Regions from separate parts of the Arthrobacter sp. L77 genome, predicted to be linked through region 1. Evidence: predicted binding sites of a transcription regulator. Region 1 holds the regulator's gene; each other region holds the start of a gene.
What was found. The regulator HrcA, encoded in region 1, represses chaperone genes, less so after heat shock. The targets are predictions, from matches to a motif close to TTNGCACTCGNNNNNNNCGAGTGCNAA.
Positions count from the first base shown of each region.

Region 1 (4,224 bases):
GTGCGCCTGCGGGAGGGTCTCGCGACGGACACCCTGACCTCGTCGGGCCGGCAGGCCGTTGCTGGCCTGATCGCGGACGGACTCGTCGAGCCCGCTGCGGCCTTCGCCGGCCGCGTGATCCTGACCTTCAGGGGTCGGCTGCTCGCGGACGCCGTGGTACGCCGGCTGCTGCCCGACTGACCCGCGGCCGCCGGGCCGGCCCATCAGGGGCGCGGCGGGTGGTTCAGCGGATGAGGCGCAGATTCACGGGGTAACGGTACGGGCGGCCGCGGTTCACCTGGATGCCCGCGTTCACCGAGAAGACGGTGATCGTCAGCCAGATGAGGGCGTTCACGACCGCGAACACCCCGCCGATGACGGGCATCAGCGAGAGCAGCCAGGCGACCAGCGCGAGGATCGTGGGAGGCAGCGTGAAGTTCAGCGCCTCCTTGGACTCCTGGGCCGTGAAGGGACCGCGATCCTTGAAGATCAGGAAGATCAGCAGGGACGGGATGAAACCGAGGACCCCCCCGAAGTGGGCCAGGGTGGCGTACTGGCGATCCTCGGACGCCGTCAGGGGAAGGGCGTTGGCCGGAGTGCCTTCGAACGGGGGCTGCGACTCGCCCCGTCCGTGCTGCTGTCGGTCGGCGGTGTTGGACAACGTCAATTCCTTTGCTGGCGGTCGGGAATCTTCCCCCGGAGTGTGCTCCAAGGATACGTGGTGACCGGCACCGCGGGGCTCAGGGAGTACCCGGGGTGGCGGTGAGGAAATCGATCACTTCCTCGACCCGGCCGAGCAGCGACGGCTCCAGATCCGCGTAGGTGCCGACCCGGCCCAGGATGCGCCTCCATCCGTTGGCCACGGCGGCCTGGTCATGGTGGGGCCAGCCCAGGCCGGCCAGGATGCCCGTCTTCCAGTCCTGGCCGCGGGGGACCACGGGCCAGGCCGACAGGCCCATCGCCGACGGCTTCACGGCCTGCCAGACGTCGACGTACGGGTGGCCGACGATCAGCACGTTGCCGCGGGCCCCCGGAGCGGTCATCGCCTGCTGCGCGATCCGGAACTCCTTCGTGCCCGGGAGGAGGTGGTCGACGAGGATGCCGAGCCTGCGCTGAGGACCGGGACCGAAGTCCCGGATCGCCCCTTCGAGGTCGTCCACGCCGTGCAGCGGTTCGACGACGATCCCCTCCAGGCGCAGGTCGTCGCCCCACACCTTCTCGACGAGTTCGGCGTCGTGCTGGCCCTCCACCCAGATCCTGCTCGCGCGGGCCGTCCTCGCCCGGGCGTTCTGCACCCGCACGGAACCGGAGGCGGTGCGGGTGGCGGCAGGGTTGGCGGTGCGGGCTGCGCCCGGGACGGGTGCGACGACGTGGACAGGGCTGCCGTCGAGGAGGAAGCCGTGGCCGAGGCGGAACGTCCGCGTCCTGCCGCGCCGGTCCTCGAGCACCATCACGTGGAGTCCGCCGGACTTCTCCACGCGGACCACCGCGCCGACGAACCCGCTCTGCACGTCCTCGAGGACCATGTCCTTCTCCACGGGGACATCGGCGAGTTCCACCCGCTTCGGAGCCGATATGTCGTGGGCTCCCCAGCCGTAGTCCATCCGGGTCCGTCCTTCCCACGGGGGCTCCGGCGGTCTGCCGCAGCCCGGGATCCCAATGCTAACAATCGAAGAGGACGTACTAGACTTGGCACTTGGATGTGTCGAGTGCTAACCGCGGGCCACTCGCCGCGCCGACCCAGGGGAGAGGAACGGATCCGGAGGTGACACAGGTATGAGTGAACCGCGACGCCTGGAGGTGCTCCGGGCCATCGTCGAGGACTACGTCCATTCCCGGGAGCCCGTCGGGTCCAAGGCCCTGGTGGACCGCCACGGGCTCGGCGTCTCCTCGGCCACCATCCGCAACGACATGGCCGTCCTCGAGGAGGAGGGCCTGATCACCGCGCCGCACACCAGCTCCGGACGCATCCCCACCGACAAGGGCTACCGCCTGTTCGTGGACCGTATCTCCGAGGTGAAACCGCTGTCCGCGCCGGAGAAGAAGGCCATCCAGACCCTCCTGGAGGGTGCCGAGGACCTCGACGACGTGATGGACCGCACGGTGAGGCTGCTTGCGCAGATCACCAACCAGGTGGCCGTCGTCCAGTTCCCCCGCGTCGGTGGTGCGTCCGTGCGGCACATCGAATGCGTGCTGCTGGCCCCGCAGCAGATCCTCGTCGTCCTGATCGCGTCGAACGGCACCGTGCAGCAGCGCATCGTGCGGACCCACGTGGACATCGAGGAGTCCGAGCTCGCCGAGCTCAAGCAGCGCATCCTGTCAGCGGTGTCGGGCGTGAAGCTCGTGGCGCTGCCGGGCGAGCTCGGTGCCGCCCTCTCCCAGTTCCCCCCGGGGCTGCGTGCCCACGGGGGTACGATCGTCAGGGTGCTCGAACAGCTCGCCGGGCTCGGACGGGACGACCGCATCCTGCTTGCCGGGACGGCCAACCTGGCCCGCTCGACGGGGGACTTCCCGCTGAGTATCGGCCCCGTCCTCGAGGCGCTCGAGGAGCAGGTGGTCATGCTGCGGCTGCTGTCGGAGATGGAGTACGACGCGCGCGGCATCTCGGTGCGGATCGGGAGCGAGAATCCCTACGGGGGGCTGTCGGAGGCCTCCGTGGTGGCAACAGGGTACGGGCCGGATGCCGGAGCGAAGCTCGGGATCCTCGGCCCCACCCGCATGGACTATCCGACCACGATGGCGGCGGTGCGCGCCGTCGCCCGCTACCTCTCGAGGATCCTCGAGGAATAACGGGGCAGCGGGCAGCGGTTCTGGGTTGTCGACGGCCACCCAGTGCCGACCATGGCCTTTCCGCCGGTCCAGCCGGCGAGCAGATGACAGAACAGTCAACAGGAAGTGATGTGCACGAGTGAGTAATCACTATGAGGTCCTCGGTGTGGCGCAGGGCGCGACCGGGGAGGAAATCAAGAAGGCCTACCGCAAGCTCGCCCGGAAGCTCCACCCCGATGTGAACACGGGACCGGACGCGTCGGAGGAGTTCAAGGCCGTCAGCCACGCCTACGAGGTGCTGTCCGACCCCCAGAAGCGGCGGGTCTACGACACCACCGGCAACGAGAACGGGACGGACAGCGGCTACGGCTCGGGGTACTCGGGCTCGGGCTTCGCCTTCCAGGACATCTTCGAGACCTTCTTCGGCGGTGGCGGCCAGCAGGCCGGTGCCCCGTCGAGGACGCGCCGCGGGCAGGACGCGCTCATCAACGTGCGCATCGACCTGAAGGACGCCGTCTTCGGCACCAACAAGAAGATCGAGGTGGACACCGCGGAGATGTGTCCGACGTGCGACGGCAGCTGCTGCCAGCCCGGCACGTCACCGCGCACCTGCGACATCTGCGGCGGCTCGGGCCAGGTCCAGCGGGCCGTGCGTTCGATCCTCGGCCAGGTCATGACGAGCGCCCCCTGCGGCACCTGCCAGGGCTTCGGCACCGTCATCCCCAGCCCCTGCCACGAGTGCAGCGGTGAGGGCCGTGTCCGTGCCCGCCGCACCCTGACCATCAAGGTCCCGGCGGGTGTCAGCACCGGCACGCGCATCCAGCTGGCCGGCCAGGGCGAGGCCGGGACGGCCGGCGGACCGCAGGGCGACCTGTACGTGGAGATCCGGGTGGCCACCGACTCCACCTTCCTGCGCGACGGCGACGACCTGCACGTGACCCTGAGCGTCCCGATGACCGCTGCCGCGCTCGGCACCACGGTGCACCTGGACACCTACGACGGCGACCAGGAGCTCGACATCAAGCCCGGCACGCAGCCCGGCGAGATCCTGACCCTGCGGGGCCTCGGCGTCACGCACCTGCGAAGCCAGGGCAGGGGTGACCTGCGGGTCCACCTCAACGTCGAGACCCCGCGCAACGTGGACCCTCAGCAGGAGGAACTCCTGCGGAAGCTGGCCGAACTGCGCAACGAGGAGTACACGGACGGCCAGCTCGCCAGCAGCGGCTCCGGCGTCTTCGCCCGCCTGCGGGAGCGGCTCGGAAACCGCTGACCATGACGCGTCCCCTGTTCTTCGGGCCGGGCGAGGCGGTCCGTGCGGCGACCCCCGGCGGCGTCTTCGTGCTCGGCGGTGACGAGGGGCGCCACGCCGCCACCGTCCGCCGCCTCGGCGAGGGCGAGCGCCTCGACGTCTCCGACGGTGCGGGGTACCGCATCGGCGGCACCATCAGCGCGGTCGGGAACGGCACCGTGGAGATC
Region 1 is NZ_JWSU01000006.1:465,829-470,052, reverse strand. Features, by position in the region: gene hemW (radical SAM family heme chaperone HemW) at 1-180, shown strand, start outside; gene RY94_RS12370 (DUF4870 domain-containing protein) at 224-640, opposite strand; gene RY94_RS12365 (DUF3097 family protein) at 720-1,583, opposite strand; gene hrcA (heat-inducible transcriptional repressor HrcA) at 1,756-2,769, shown strand; gene dnaJ (molecular chaperone DnaJ) at 2,888-4,018, shown strand; gene RY94_RS12350 (16S rRNA (uracil(1498)-N(3))-methyltransferase) at 4,021-4,224, shown strand, end outside.

Region 2 (4,224 bases), on a different contig from region 1:
GGTCCTCGCGCAGGACGGCGTGACCGTGGACCTCGTCCGCGGCCGTGCGACCATCTCGGGCAAGGTCGACGCCGGCCTCGTCTTCGTCGACGGCGACAGCGTGGGCGGCATCACCGAGGAGGACCTCGTGGAGCGCCGCCGCCTGGCCGAGGAGGGCGTCGTCACGATCCTCGCGATCATCGACCCCGACAACGGCAACATGGTCGAGGCACCCGAGTTCTTCACCAAGGGCTTCTCCTGCTCCGACGAGGACCTCGACAAGGCCGGCGCCGCCGTCGAGAAGGCGCTGCGCGATGCCGCCTCGAACCGCCAGGGCGGCCGCCGCCAGGACCCCGAGGACATCATCGAGCGGGCCACGGCGAACTGGATGCGACGGTTCTACAACCGCCAGCCCGTCGTCAACGCGATCGTCGTCGACGCCTGACCCGAAGCACCACGAGCAGGCCCCGGTACCCGTTGGGTGCCGGGGCCTCGTCGTTGTCCGGCCTGATCCCACTGGCTGCACCCGTCGGGTGGGAATGTTCGACCATGCCCACGGGGCGGCCGCGGCGGGTGGGCAGGAGCGACGCCGCCCGGCTGCCAACCAGCCCGGACGCAGAAGCACCCCGGCTCCGCAGAGCCGGGGTGCTTCAGGGACGCAGCGGGCCGGAGCCCCTGTGACTAGTGCGAGTGGCCGTGGCCCTCATCGTCGGATTCCTCGGGCTTCTCGACCACGAGGGTCTCCGTGGTGAGCACCAGGGCCGCGATCGAGGCCGCGTTCTGCAGCGCAGAGCGCGTGACCTTGACGGGGTCGATGATGCCGGCCTCGATGAGGTTCTCGTACTCGCCGGTGGCGGCGTTGAAGCCGTGGCCCACCTCGAGGTCCGAGACCTTCGCGACGACGACGTAGCCCTCGTGGCCGGCGTTCTCGGCGATCCAGCGCAGCGGCTGGGCGAGCGCGCGGCGGACGAGGCCGACGGCGGTGGCCGCGTCGCCCTCGAGTGCCAGCACGTCCGGATCGGTGTCGAGTGCCTTGCCGGCGTGGACCAGCGCGGACCCGCCGCCGGCCACGATGCCCTCTTCGAGGGCCGCACGCGTCGAGGACACGGCGTCCTCGATGCGGTGCTTCTTCTCCTTGAGCTCCACCTCGGTGGCCGCGCCGACCTTGATGACGCCGATTCCGCCGGCGAGTTTCGCGAGGCGTTCCTGGAGCTTCTCGCGGTCCCAGTCGGAGTCGGTGCGCTCCACCTCGGCGCGGATCTGCGCCACGCGGTCGGCGACGTCGGACTCGCTGCCGGTGCCGTCCACGATCGTGGTGGCGTCCTTGGTGACGGTGATCCGGCGTGCGGAACCCAGCACCTCGAGGCCCACCTGGTCCAGCTTCAGGCCGAGGTCCGGCGAGACGACCTGCGCACCCGTGAGGGTGGCGATGTCCTGCATCATGGCCTTGCGGCGGTCACCGAAGCCCGGAGCCTTGACGGCGACGACGTTCAGGGTGCCGCGGATCTTGTTGACCACCAGGGTGGAGAGCGCCTCGCCCTCGATGTCCTCGGCGATGATGAACAGCGGCTTGCCGGCCTGCAGGGCCTTCTCGAGCAGCGGCAGGAACTCCGCCAGCGAGGAGATCTTGCCGGAGTTGATGAGGATGAGCGCGTCCTCGAGGACGGCTTCCTGGCGCTCGGCGTCGGTCACGAAGTACGGCGAGAGGTAACCCTTGTCGAACTGCATGCCCTCGGTGAGGACGAGCTCCGTCTGCGTGGTGGAGGACTCCTCGATGGTGATCACACCATCCTTGCCGACCTTGTCGAAGGCCTCTGCGAGGAGATCGCCGACCTCGGTGCTCTGGGCGGAGATGGAGGCGACGTCGGCGGTCTGCTGACCGACGACCTCGCGGGCGTTCTCCAGCAGGCGCTTGGCGACGGCCTGGACCGACACCTCGATGCCGTGCTTGAGCTGGCCCGGAGCGGCGCCGGCGGCGACGTTGCGGAGGCCTTCCTTGACGAGTGCCTGGGCCAGGACCGTGGCGGTGGTGGTTCCGTCACCGGCGACGTCGTTCGTCTTGGTGGCGACCTCCTTGGCGAGCTGGGCGCCGAGGTTCTCGTACGGGTCGTCGAGTTCGACCTCGCGGGCGATCGTGACGCCGTCGTTCGTGATGGTGGGGGCGCCCCACTTCTTGTCGAGCACGACGTTGCGTCCGCGGGGGCCCAGCGTCACCTTGACGGTGTTCGCGAGCTTGTCCACGCCGGCCTCGAGGGCACGGCGGGCGGCGTCGTTGAATTCCAACTGCTTTGCCATTCGTTGGTTCCTTTCAGGCTTGTGCAGCGAGAAAAACCCCGGCCACTTCGGGCCGGGGCTTCTCCAATCGGGGTGTTACTTGACGACGATCGCGAGGACGTCGCGGGCGGAGAGCACGAGGTACTCCTGGCCGCCCTGCTTGATCTCGGTTCCGCCGTACTTCGAGTAGATGACGATGTCGCCCTCGGCGACGTCGACGGGAACGCGGTTGCCGTTGTCATCGACGCGGCCGGGTCCAATGGCCACGACCTCGCCCTCCTGGGGCTTCTCCTTGGCGGTGTCCGGGATGACGAGGCCGGAAGCAGTGGTCTGCTCGGCTTCGAGCGGGCGGACAACGATACGATCCTCAAGCGGCTTGATAGAGACCGACACGGGCTCTCCTTTGCGTTCGATACCAATGGACTGGGGGCCGTCGGGCTGGGCGTGAACCGTCGTCGCGGTGCCGGCGAACGCTTCCCTCGGGATTAGCACCCGCCATGAGCGAGTGCCAACTCCGACTGTATGCAAGGGCTGGCACTCGGTCAAGGTGAGTGCCAGCCCATGACCGTGCGCGCAGGCCGGGACGGACCCGCGTCCTAATACGTCACGCTTCGTTTGCGTAATTTCCCACACGTCGCCTACATTCGGTGAGGTAAGGCTTTCCTTACCTCGCTGTCCGCGGGCCGCCCGGCCCCTTCCCCCCGGAGTCCATCCATGTCACACGTGCGCCTCGCCGTCCTCTCCGCCGCCGCCGCCGCCGCAGCCAGCCTCGCCCTGACGGCGTGCGGCGGGTCCTCCGACGCCGCCGGCGAGCCCGCAGCCTCCCCGACCGTCCCGATCGAGCACGCCCAGGGGACCACCGAGGTGCCGGTGGACCCGCAGACGGTCTTCACCTTCGACCTCGGCGCCCTGGACACGCTCGACGCGCTCGGCGTCGAGGTGGACGGTGTCCCGCAGGGCACCCTGCCCGCGCAGCTCTCGGCCTACGAGGGAGGGGACATCACCGCCATCGGGTCCATGAAGGAACCCGACTTCGAGGCGATCGCCGCGGCCGCCCCCGACCTCATCATCATCTCGGGCCGCGTCGCCGACTCCTACGACGACCTCTCCGCGATCGCCCCCACCATCGACCTGAGCATCGATGCGGCCGACCCCATGGCGAGCTTCGCCGAGCACACGGAGTCCCTCGGCCGGATCTTCGGCGTCGAGGAGGAGGTCGCCGACCGTCTGGCCGCCCTCGACGCGGCGATCGCCGGGACGAAGGACGCCGCCGCCTCCGCAGGGGACGCCCTGGTCCTGATGACCAGCGCGGGCGAGGTCACCGCGTACGGCGCCGGCTCCCGGTTCGGCCTGATCCACGACGTGCTCGGCGTGGAACCCGCCGCCGAAGTGACGCACGAGGGGACCCACGGCGAGGCCGTCTCCTTCGAGTACATCGCGGAGGTCGACCCCGCCCACCTGTTCGTGATCGACCGCGACGCTGCCATCGGCGAGGCCGGAGCGGCCGGCGCGGCGGTCCTCGACAACGACCTCGTGAACGGGACGACTGCTGCGCGGAACGGCGCCATCACCTACCTCGACTCCGCGAGCTGGTACCTGATCGGCTACGGCCTGGACAACCTCGACGCCATGGTCTCGGCCGTCGACGACGCCGTCACGGACTGACCGCCCACCGCACCGCGGCAGGCGCCTCCATGGCAGCACTCGCCCTCCGGCCGCAGCGGCCGGTCCAGCAGCACGGCTCCCGCCGGTCACCCGCCCTGTGGCCGGCCGGCGGAACCGTGCTGCTGCTCGCCGTCGCCAGCCTCTTCGTCGGCGTCTCCGACGTCTCGCCCGCCGATCTGCTGGCCGGTGATGCAGGGGCCTGGCAGACCGTCCTCGTCAGTCGCGTGCCGCGCACGCTGGCGCTCGTCCTGGCCGGCGTCGCCCTCAGCATCGCCGGGTTCATCCTGCAGCTCATGGCCCGGAACC
Region 2 is NZ_JWSU01000001.1:323,570-327,793, reverse strand. Features, by position in the region: gene RY94_RS01625 (ribonuclease J) at 1-424, shown strand, start outside; gene groL (chaperonin GroEL) at 661-2,274, opposite strand; gene groES (co-chaperone GroES) at 2,350-2,646, opposite strand; gene RY94_RS01610 (siderophore ABC transporter substrate-binding protein) at 2,968-3,918, shown strand; gene RY94_RS01605 (ABC transporter permease) at 3,948-4,224, shown strand, end outside.
Region 2: the regulator HrcA is predicted to act here: its motif matches at 2,785-2,811, upstream of groES (co-chaperone GroES).

Region 3 (4,224 bases), on a different contig from region 1:
AGGCCGGGCGGCCGGCGACGCCCGCTGATCGTTCCCGCCCGTGCCCCCGTCCGGGCCCCGCACACGAAAGGGCGGCACCCCCTGTCCGGGAGTGCCGCCCTCTGGTCGTGCTGCGCGCGGGTGGCGCGCAGGCGGTGGGGACTAGAAGCCGCCCATGCCGCCCATGCCGCCCATGTCGTCGCCGCCGCCGGCAGGAGCTGCCTTTTCCGGCTTGTCGGCCACGACGGCCTCGGTGGTGAGGAACAGGCCTGCGATCGACGCTGCGTTCTGCAGGGCCGAGCGGGTGACCTTCACGGGGTCGTTGACCCCGGCGGCGAGGAGGTCCTCGTACACGCCGGTGGCCGCGTTCAGGCCGTGGCCGGCCGGCAGGCCGCGGACCTTGTCGACGACGACGCCGGGCTCGAGGCCGGCGTTGAAGGCGATCTGCTTCAGCGGTGCGTCGATGGCGACGCGGACGATGTTCGCGCCCGTCGCCTCGTCACCCGTGAGCTTGAGGTTGGCGAACGCCTTGGCGCCGGCCTGGATGAGGGCCACGCCACCACCGGCGACGATGCCTTCCTCGACGGCGGCCTTCGCGTTGCGGACGGCGTCCTCGATGCGGTGCTTGCGCTCCTTGAGCTCGACCTCCGTTGCGGCGCCGGCCTTGATGACTGCAACGCCGCCGGCCAGCTTGGCCAGGCGCTCCTGCAGCTTCTCGCGGTCGTAGTCGGAGTCGGAGTTGTCGATCTCGGCGCGGATCTGGGCCACGCGTCCGGCGATGGCGTCGGCGTCGCCGGCACCTTCGACGATGGTGGTCTCGTCCTTGGTCACGACGACCTTGCGGGCAGTGCCGAGCAGGTCGAGGGTGGCGGTCTCGAGCTTGAGGCCGACCTCCTCGGCGATGACCTGGCCACCGGTGAGGATGGCGATGTCGGCGAGCTGCGCCTTGCGGCGGTCTCCGAAGCCCGGGGCCTTGACGGCGACGGACTTGAAGGTGCCACGGATCTTGTTGACCACGAGGGTCGCGAGGGCTTCACCCTCGATGTCCTCGGCGATGATGAGCAGCGGCTTGCCCGACTGCATGACCTTCTCGAGGACGGCGACGAGATCCTTCACGTTGCTGATCTTCGAGTTCACGATCAGGATGTAGGGATCCTCGAGGACCGTCTCCTGGCGCTCTGCGTCGGTGACGAAGTAGCCCGAGATGTAGCCCTTGTCGAAGCGCATTCCCTCGGTGAGCTCGAGCTCCAGCCCGAAGGTGTTGGACTCCTCGACGGTGATGACGCCTTCCTTGCCCACCTTGTCGAGTGCTTCGGCGATCAGGGCGCCGATCTCGTTGTCACCGGCGGAGATGGACGCGGTGGCAGCGATCTGCTCCTTGGTCTCGATCTCCTTGGCGGAGGCGAGCAGTTCCTCGGTGACGGCCTGCACGGCCTTCTCGATGCCGCGCTTGAGGCTCAGGGGGTCGGCGCCGGCCGCGACGTTGCGCAGGCCTTCCTTGACCAGGGCCTGGGCGAGCACGGTGGCGGTGGTGGTGCCGTCGCCTGCGACGTCGTCGGTCTTCTTGGCGACCTCCTTGACGAGCTCGGCACCGATCTTCTCGAACGGATCGTCGAGCTCGATCTCCTTGGCGATGGACACGCCGTCGTTCGTGATGGTGGGGGCACCCCACTTCTTCTCGAGCACGACGTTGCGGCCACGGGGGCCGAGGGTCACCTTGACGGCGTCAGCGAGGATGTTGAGGCCCCGCTCGAGGCCGCGGCGGGCCTCTTCATCAAAAGAAATGATCTTGGCCATACGGCTTAGGTCCTTTCGGGACGGTTGCATTTCAGCATGTGAATGCTTGCCTGCGTGTGGTGCCCGCGACGGCCGGGCGGCGCCGGAACGATCTCTTTCACGCTCCTGCACCACCCCCACCACAGAGGTTTGCCTGCTTCACGCGCCACGCACAGTCTTAGCAGTCTGCGCGCGCGAGTGCTAACTCAATAATTAGCACTCCCACCCTATGAGTGCAACCCGCCCGGGCCCCTCGGTACGGGTCGCCGCGCCCTCCCGCCGACCTCGTCCCGGTGCCATGGCGCGGGGACTCGCGAGGGCATAGGTTGGGCGGACCATCAGTCAAGGAGGCACAGTGTCGACGTCAGCAAGCGGTCCGGACCACGAAGAGTCCGGGGAGCACGGTACGGCGAGCGGAGCTGCCGACGCAGCCCGCCCCGGACGACCGATCGGCGGGAACCGCCCGTCCCCGGAGCCGTACGCACCAGGGGATGACGCCCCCGGCGACACCGCCGGAGACCCCTACGGGGACCAACCCCACCAGCAGGGCCCGCATCAGCAACCGCCGTACCAGCAGGATCCCTACCAGCAGGGCCCCTACCAGCAGCCGTCGCCCTACCAGCAGCGGCCCCCGTACCCGCAGTCCGGCCCGGGCCAGACCCCCTATGCCCAGACCCCGTACGGCCAGAGCGGCTACAACCAGGGCGCTTACAGCCAGGGCCCGTACAACCCAAACCCGTACGGCCAGCCGTATGCTCCGCAGAAGTCCAGGGTCATCGCCGGCGTCCTGGGCATCCTCCTCGGCTCCCTGGGTATCCACCGGTTCTACCTCGGCTTCACCACGATCGGCATCATCCAGCTCCTCATGTCGACGGTGGGCGCCGCGCTCACGTTCGGACTGAGCGCCATCGCTGCGGGCATCTGGGGGCTCATCGAGGGCATTATGATCCTCGTCGGGTCCGAGCAGTTCCGCCGGGACGCCCGCGGCATCCCGCTCAAGGACTGACCCACCGGCGGGCGGGGCTCCCGACGGTCCCACCCGCCGCGCCACATCCCGGCGTCACACACGGTCCGGGCTTCGGCGGACGCGGATCAACCGCGGCGTCCCACGGGGGCGGGGCCCAGCAGGCCCCACCTCCTACTGGAACTCCGGCCCGAGGACCACGGAGATGGCCGGCGACACGTCAGCGCTCTCGACGAGGTCGGTGATGCCGAGATCCTCGGCCACGGCTTCCGCGTCGGCCCGCTGATCCTCGCCGTTGTAGAAGACGACGGACGCGTCTACGGGAACTCCCGCCCAGTTCCCGGGAAGGGCCGAGGTCCATCCGGCTGCCGCCAGGCGGCCGGCCGCCACCGACGCCAGCCCCGGCGCACCCGTGCCGTTGAGCACGTTGACGGTCTGGGCCCGGTCCGCGGGGTCGGCCTCGTCGGAGGCGGAGGCCGACGCGCCGTCGGTCGCCGTGCCGCCCGGCTCGCTGGTCGCGCCGGGGGACGCGCTGCCCGAAGGCTCCGCCGTCGCCGCTCCGCCTCCCGTCGCGGAGGCCTCGGGGCTCGACGACGACGACGACATGCCGCCGTCGTTCCCGCCCGGGAAGCCGAGGCGGGGAAGAAGGAAGAACGAGCCCAGGCCGATCAGCAGCGCCAGCACGCCCACCGCGAGCTTGGGTCCGAGGCCGGTCGACCGTGCGGGGATCAGCCGCTCGCGGTGGACGCCCTGGCGCGCTGACGCTGCCGGGACGCGGTCGAATTCGTCCCGCGGGTGATCGGTCATGGGTGTGCGTGGTCCTTCGCTCGTCGAGACTGGCAGGACGTGCTAGATGTCCGCGCCGAGCCGGCGGGCCGAGCGTGCCTTCTGACGGGTGGACCTGAGGCGCCTCAGCCTCTTGACGAGCATCGGGTCGTGGGCGAGGGCCGCTTCGGTGTCGATGAGGGCGTTGAGCGCCTGGTAGTAATGGGTGGCGGACATGCTGAACAGGTCACGGATGGCCTGCTCCTTGGCACCGGAGTACTTCCACCACTCGCGTTCGAGGGCGAGCATCCGCTGCTCGCGGTCGCCCAGGGCCAGCCGGTCGTCCGTCCCGGACGTCGCGTCATCCGAATGCCGCTGTAGCTCGGCCATCTCCCCTGTCGCCTTCCGTCAGCGGGCATAACTGTCGTCCCATGATAGTGGGGAATGACAGCACTGTCATTCGGACGGCACCGCATGGCCGACCGGGCGAGAATGGGGTCATGACTTCCGCCGACCCCACACTGTTCGACCTGCCGAATGCGCCCAGGAGCGACGCGACCGGCGCCGCGGGACCTCGTGCGGCCGGACAGCCGACCCCCGACACCTCGGCCTTCCCCTTCGCCGCCCCGGCCCGCATCGAGGACCTGGTTCCCGCTGACTGGGCGGCCGCGCTCGAACCGGTGGAGCCTGTCCTTCACCGGCTCGCGGTGTCCCTGGCGGAGGACCTCGACGGCGGACGC
Region 3 is NZ_JWSU01000005.1:437,930-442,153, forward strand. Features, by position in the region: gene groL (chaperonin GroEL) at 142-1,776, opposite strand; gene RY94_RS18395 (TM2 domain-containing protein) at 2,111-2,761, shown strand; gene RY94_RS10075 (LytR C-terminal domain-containing protein) at 2,894-3,526, opposite strand; gene RY94_RS10080 (DUF3263 domain-containing protein) at 3,569-3,874, opposite strand; gene RY94_RS10085 (uracil-DNA glycosylase) at 3,985-4,224, shown strand, end outside.
Region 3: the regulator HrcA is predicted to act here: its motif matches at 1,934-1,960, upstream of groL (chaperonin GroEL).

Region 4 (4,224 bases), on a different contig from region 1:
AGATCCACGGGTCGCCCGCGAACCCGATCAGGTTGTCGCTGAACAGCGCGAACCCGGCGTTGTTGAAGGCGGACACCGCGTGGAAGATCCCGAGCCACACCGCTTCCCCGAGGTTGTGGTTGTAGTGCAGCCCGAAGCGCGCAGCGAGCAGCACCGCCGTCACGGACTCGACGACCAGCGTGATCCGCAGGACACCGAGGAGCACGCTGCGGACGTCGCCGAAGCCGACGCTCTTGGTCTCCGCCGCCGCCGAGATGCGCGAGCGGAGACCCATCCGGCGGGCCAGCAGGACGCCCAGGAGGGAGGCGAAAGCCATGATGCCGAAGCCCCCGACCTGGATCAGCCCCAGGATGATCACCTGCCCGGCACCGGTCCAGTAGACCGGCGTGTCGACGACGATCAGGCCCGTGACGCAGACGGCGGAGGTGGCCGTGAAGAGCGCCTCGAGGAACGTGGCGCCGCCCTCGCCCACCTTCGAGCTCGGGAGCATCAGCAGTACCGTTCCGACGAGGATCGCCGCTCCGAAGCCGAGCACGATCACCTGGGCCGGGTGGCGGGGACCGAGCCGCTCCAGCCGGACCGCGACGGCGTGCGCGGACCGGCGCAGGCCTGCTTCCGTGGAACGGCGGAACTCCCGGAGTGGTGCGGTGCGTGACATGGCGGGGATGCCCTCGACCTCCGGGGACGGTGCGAACGGCGCGGACCGTCCGCACCAGAGGCTCATTCAACCCGACGACCTGCCGCGGCCACGGAGTCTTTACGCTTTCTTGATGCACCGGCGCGGGAGGGGCCTCGCCTGCCGCAGCAGGTCCGTCGGCTGCGCGTCAGCCCCGGACGAGGAGGTCCGGCAGCTCGGCGATCGTCGACACCTCGTGGTCCGGGCGCGTCATGACGGTCGGGTACGGCGCCCCGGCGCGGTCGAGCCAGACCGTACGGAGCCCCGCCCGCGCGGCCCCGTCGATGTCCCACGGGTGGACCGCGACGAGCACGACGTCGTGCGCCTCCCGCCGTACCGCCCGGAGGGCGTAGGCATAGGACTCCGGGGCGGGCTTCCACCGCGGCGCGTCCTCGACGGACAGGACGGCACCGACGGCGCCGCGGGCACCCGCCCGCTCGAGGAGGGCCTCCGCGGTCGCAGCCGCCCCGTTGGTGAGAGCTGCCAGCTCGAAGCCCTGGCCGGTCAGGGCCTGGAGCCCCTCGACGACGTCCGGGTGGACGGGCAGTTCCTGCAGGCTCGTCATCACGTGCGCGAGCGCGTCATCGATGTCCCGGTTGAGCGCCTGCCCCGCGAGGACCGTGCGGAGGGCGTCCCCGGCGATCTCGCCGAAGGGAGCGTTCCGCCCGGCGGCCGTGAGGGCGAAGCCGTCACGCAGCACCGAGGTGAACCACAGCGCGGCCAGCTGCGGAGGAGCTCCGAGCTCCTCGAAGTGCTGCGACATGCGCCCCAGGTCCGAGAGGGTCCCGTTGACGTCGAACAATACGAGGGGCAGGGCCATTACTGGCGGTACCCCTCCACCTGGTTGACCGGACGGGCGTCGGCGTCGGCCGGGTTCTCTCCGGCGTCGGCCTTCGCGCGACGCTGGCGCAGCAGGTCCCAGCACTGGTCGAGATCCTCCTCGACGCGCTTGAGGCGGGCGGCGTGGTCCTGCTGCTCCGCCCCGGCGCCGGCATCCTGGGGCTGCTCCCGGAGATCGTGCTCCTCCTGGACGAGTGTCTGGATGCGCTGCAGGATGTCCTGGTTGTCCATGGTGCTGTCCCTTCGTGGGGTGGTGCCCGGCAGGCGCCTGGAACGCTCAGCAGGCTTTCCTTCAGGCTACTGAGGCAGCACGGCGATGACCAGCACGGTTCCCGGCAGGAGGCCGGACGCCGCCGTGCCCCGCGCTGCTGTACCGGGAGAATTTGGCGCGGCGCCCGGATGGCCTAAGCTATGGGAGAACCAATTGCCTGTGTAGCTCAGTCTGGTAGAGCATCCGCTTCACACGCGGAAGGCCCGGGGATCAAGGCCCCGCGCAGGCACGAGGATCGGCTGGAGACAGCGCCACTGGGAAGGCCCGTACCGCTACGTCGGTACGGGCCTTTTCCGCGTCTCGGGGATTTCGTCCTGGGCGAACATCACTCCTTAGCACTCGCCGTGTTCGAGTGCTAACATTTTTCGTAGTTGAGCGGAGGGCGCTCAACTCTCGACGAACGAACCACCTGCCGGTGGCATCAGCGAAGGAGTTGTTTCCCGTGGCCATGAAATTCGACCCGTTCCGTGAATTGGACCGCGTGACCGGCGCCCTGTTGGAGGGCCGCCCCGGCCTGCGCCTCATGCCGATGGACCTCTACCGCGAGAAGGACCACTACGTCCTCTCCGCGGATCTTCCGGGCATCGATCCGGGATCCGTCGACATCGATGTCGACGGCCAGCTCCTCACCATCCGCGCCGAGCGCACGCTGCGCAGTGCCGAGGGCGTCAAGTGGCTGACCCGCGAGCGCGAGAGCGGTTCGTTCCTGCGCCAGCTCAACCTCGGCCAGGGCGTCGACACGGAAGGCATCGCCGCCCGCTACGAGAACGGCGTGCTCAGCGTGACGATCCCCGTCATCGAGCGTGCGCGGCCCCGCAAGATCGAGGTGATCAGCGGAGAATCCGCCGAGCCGGTGCAGTCGTCCGCTTCCGGTTCGGCCCCCCAGGGCGCCGTCGACGCGTAGGACCACCCACCCGGGTACCCCCGGACACCCGTCCGGGGGTACCCGGCGTCGATCCCCGGGTTCCCCTTGCATGCGGCGCGGCCGGGTGCGAAGGATGGGGACATGGACTTCACACCGAGCAGAGCAATCGTCACCGGTTCCGATTCCGGCATCGGCCGTGCAACGGCCCTCGCCCTCGCCGCGGCGGGCTGCGACGTCGGCGTCACCTGGCACTCCGACCGGGAGGGAGCCGAGGAGACCGCGCGGCTCGTCCGGGAGAAGGGCGTGCGGGCCGCGGTCGCGCAGCTCGACACCACGGATGCACCCGCGTGCGGCGACGTCGTCGACCGGCTCGCCCACGAGCTCGGCGGCCTCGACGTCTTCGTCAACAATGCCGGCGTCAACGGCGGCACCATGTTCATGGAGACGGACTGGGACACGTGGCGCGGCACCATGGGGGCGAACCTCGACGGCGCCTTCGTCTGCCTCCAGCGTGCGGCACGGCACATGATCGACGGCGGCCGGGGCGGACGCATCATCGCCGTCACCAGCGTGCACCAGGAACAGCCCCGCGTGGGCTCGGCGGCATACGACGCCTCCAAGCACGGCCTCGGCGGCCTCATCCGGACCATCGCCCTCGAACTGGCGGACCGGGGCATCACCGCCAACGCCGTGCTGCCCGGCGAGATCAACACCCCCATGAACAACTCCGAGGAGCAGGACCCGCGCACCATGGACCGTCCGGGCATCCCGCTCGGCCGCCCCGGCGCGCCCGAGGAGATCGCCGACGTCGTGGCCTTCCTCGCCTCCGGTGCCTCCAGCTACGTGAACGGGGCCTCGTTCGTGGTCGACGGCGGCATGCTCCTCATGGGACCCCAAGCGGGATCGCACCTGACGAGCGGGGACTGGCGGACCCTGTGACCACGCGCGGAACCAGGACGGCATCAACCTTCAGCGGGCATTCACACGCCGTTCAGGAAGCATGGCTAGCGTGGGAGTCCCGGAACCTCCCGAAAGGCCCACCATGAACGCTCTCCCCCCAGCCCCCGATGCCGAGGTCCAGGACTGGTCGGGCTTCAGGCGCGGCCAGCACGTCACCCTCCGCCACGCCACGGGGCCCCAGCTCCACGGCGTCCTGGACATGAGGACCGATGATGCCTCCGTGGTGTGGATCCTGCTGAACGACGGCGGCGGCCGCCGGCTCGTCCACCGGGGGGACGGCTACCGCCTGGGCCACGCCTGAGCGCGTCCATCGCGGTGGGGGACATCCCCTAGGACGCGCAGGAGGCGGACCCCCGAAGGGATCCGCCTCCCCCACACGGACCGGGTCAGCCGACGCGCGGGCCGCCCGACTCGGGATCGTCCGCCGAGGTGTCCGGCAGGACGCTGTTGGCCGGCTCCGCCTCGGACGTGACACCCGACGGCGGTGCCGCGACGTCGCCGCGCCAGGCACCCGTCTCGCCGCCGCTCTTCTCGATGAACGCCTTGAAGCGCTTGAGGTCGCCCTTCACCTGGGAGGCATCGGCGTTGACGACCGCCCCGACCTTCTCGATG
Region 4 is NZ_JWSU01000004.1:746,773-750,996, reverse strand. Features, by position in the region: gene RY94_RS06110 (TrkH family potassium uptake protein) at 1-724, opposite strand, end outside; gene RY94_RS06105 (haloacid dehalogenase type II) at 825-1,496, opposite strand; gene RY94_RS06100 (DUF2630 family protein) at 1,496-1,747, opposite strand; tRNA gene RY94_RS06095 (tRNA-Val) at 1,943-2,016, shown strand; gene RY94_RS06090 (Hsp20/alpha crystallin family protein) at 2,236-2,691, shown strand; gene RY94_RS06085 (SDR family oxidoreductase) at 2,794-3,591, shown strand; gene RY94_RS06080 (hypothetical protein) at 3,695-3,913, shown strand; gene RY94_RS06075 (SRPBCC family protein) at 3,999-4,224, opposite strand, start outside.
Region 4: the regulator HrcA is predicted to act here: its motif matches at 2,120-2,146, upstream of RY94_RS06090 (Hsp20/alpha crystallin family protein).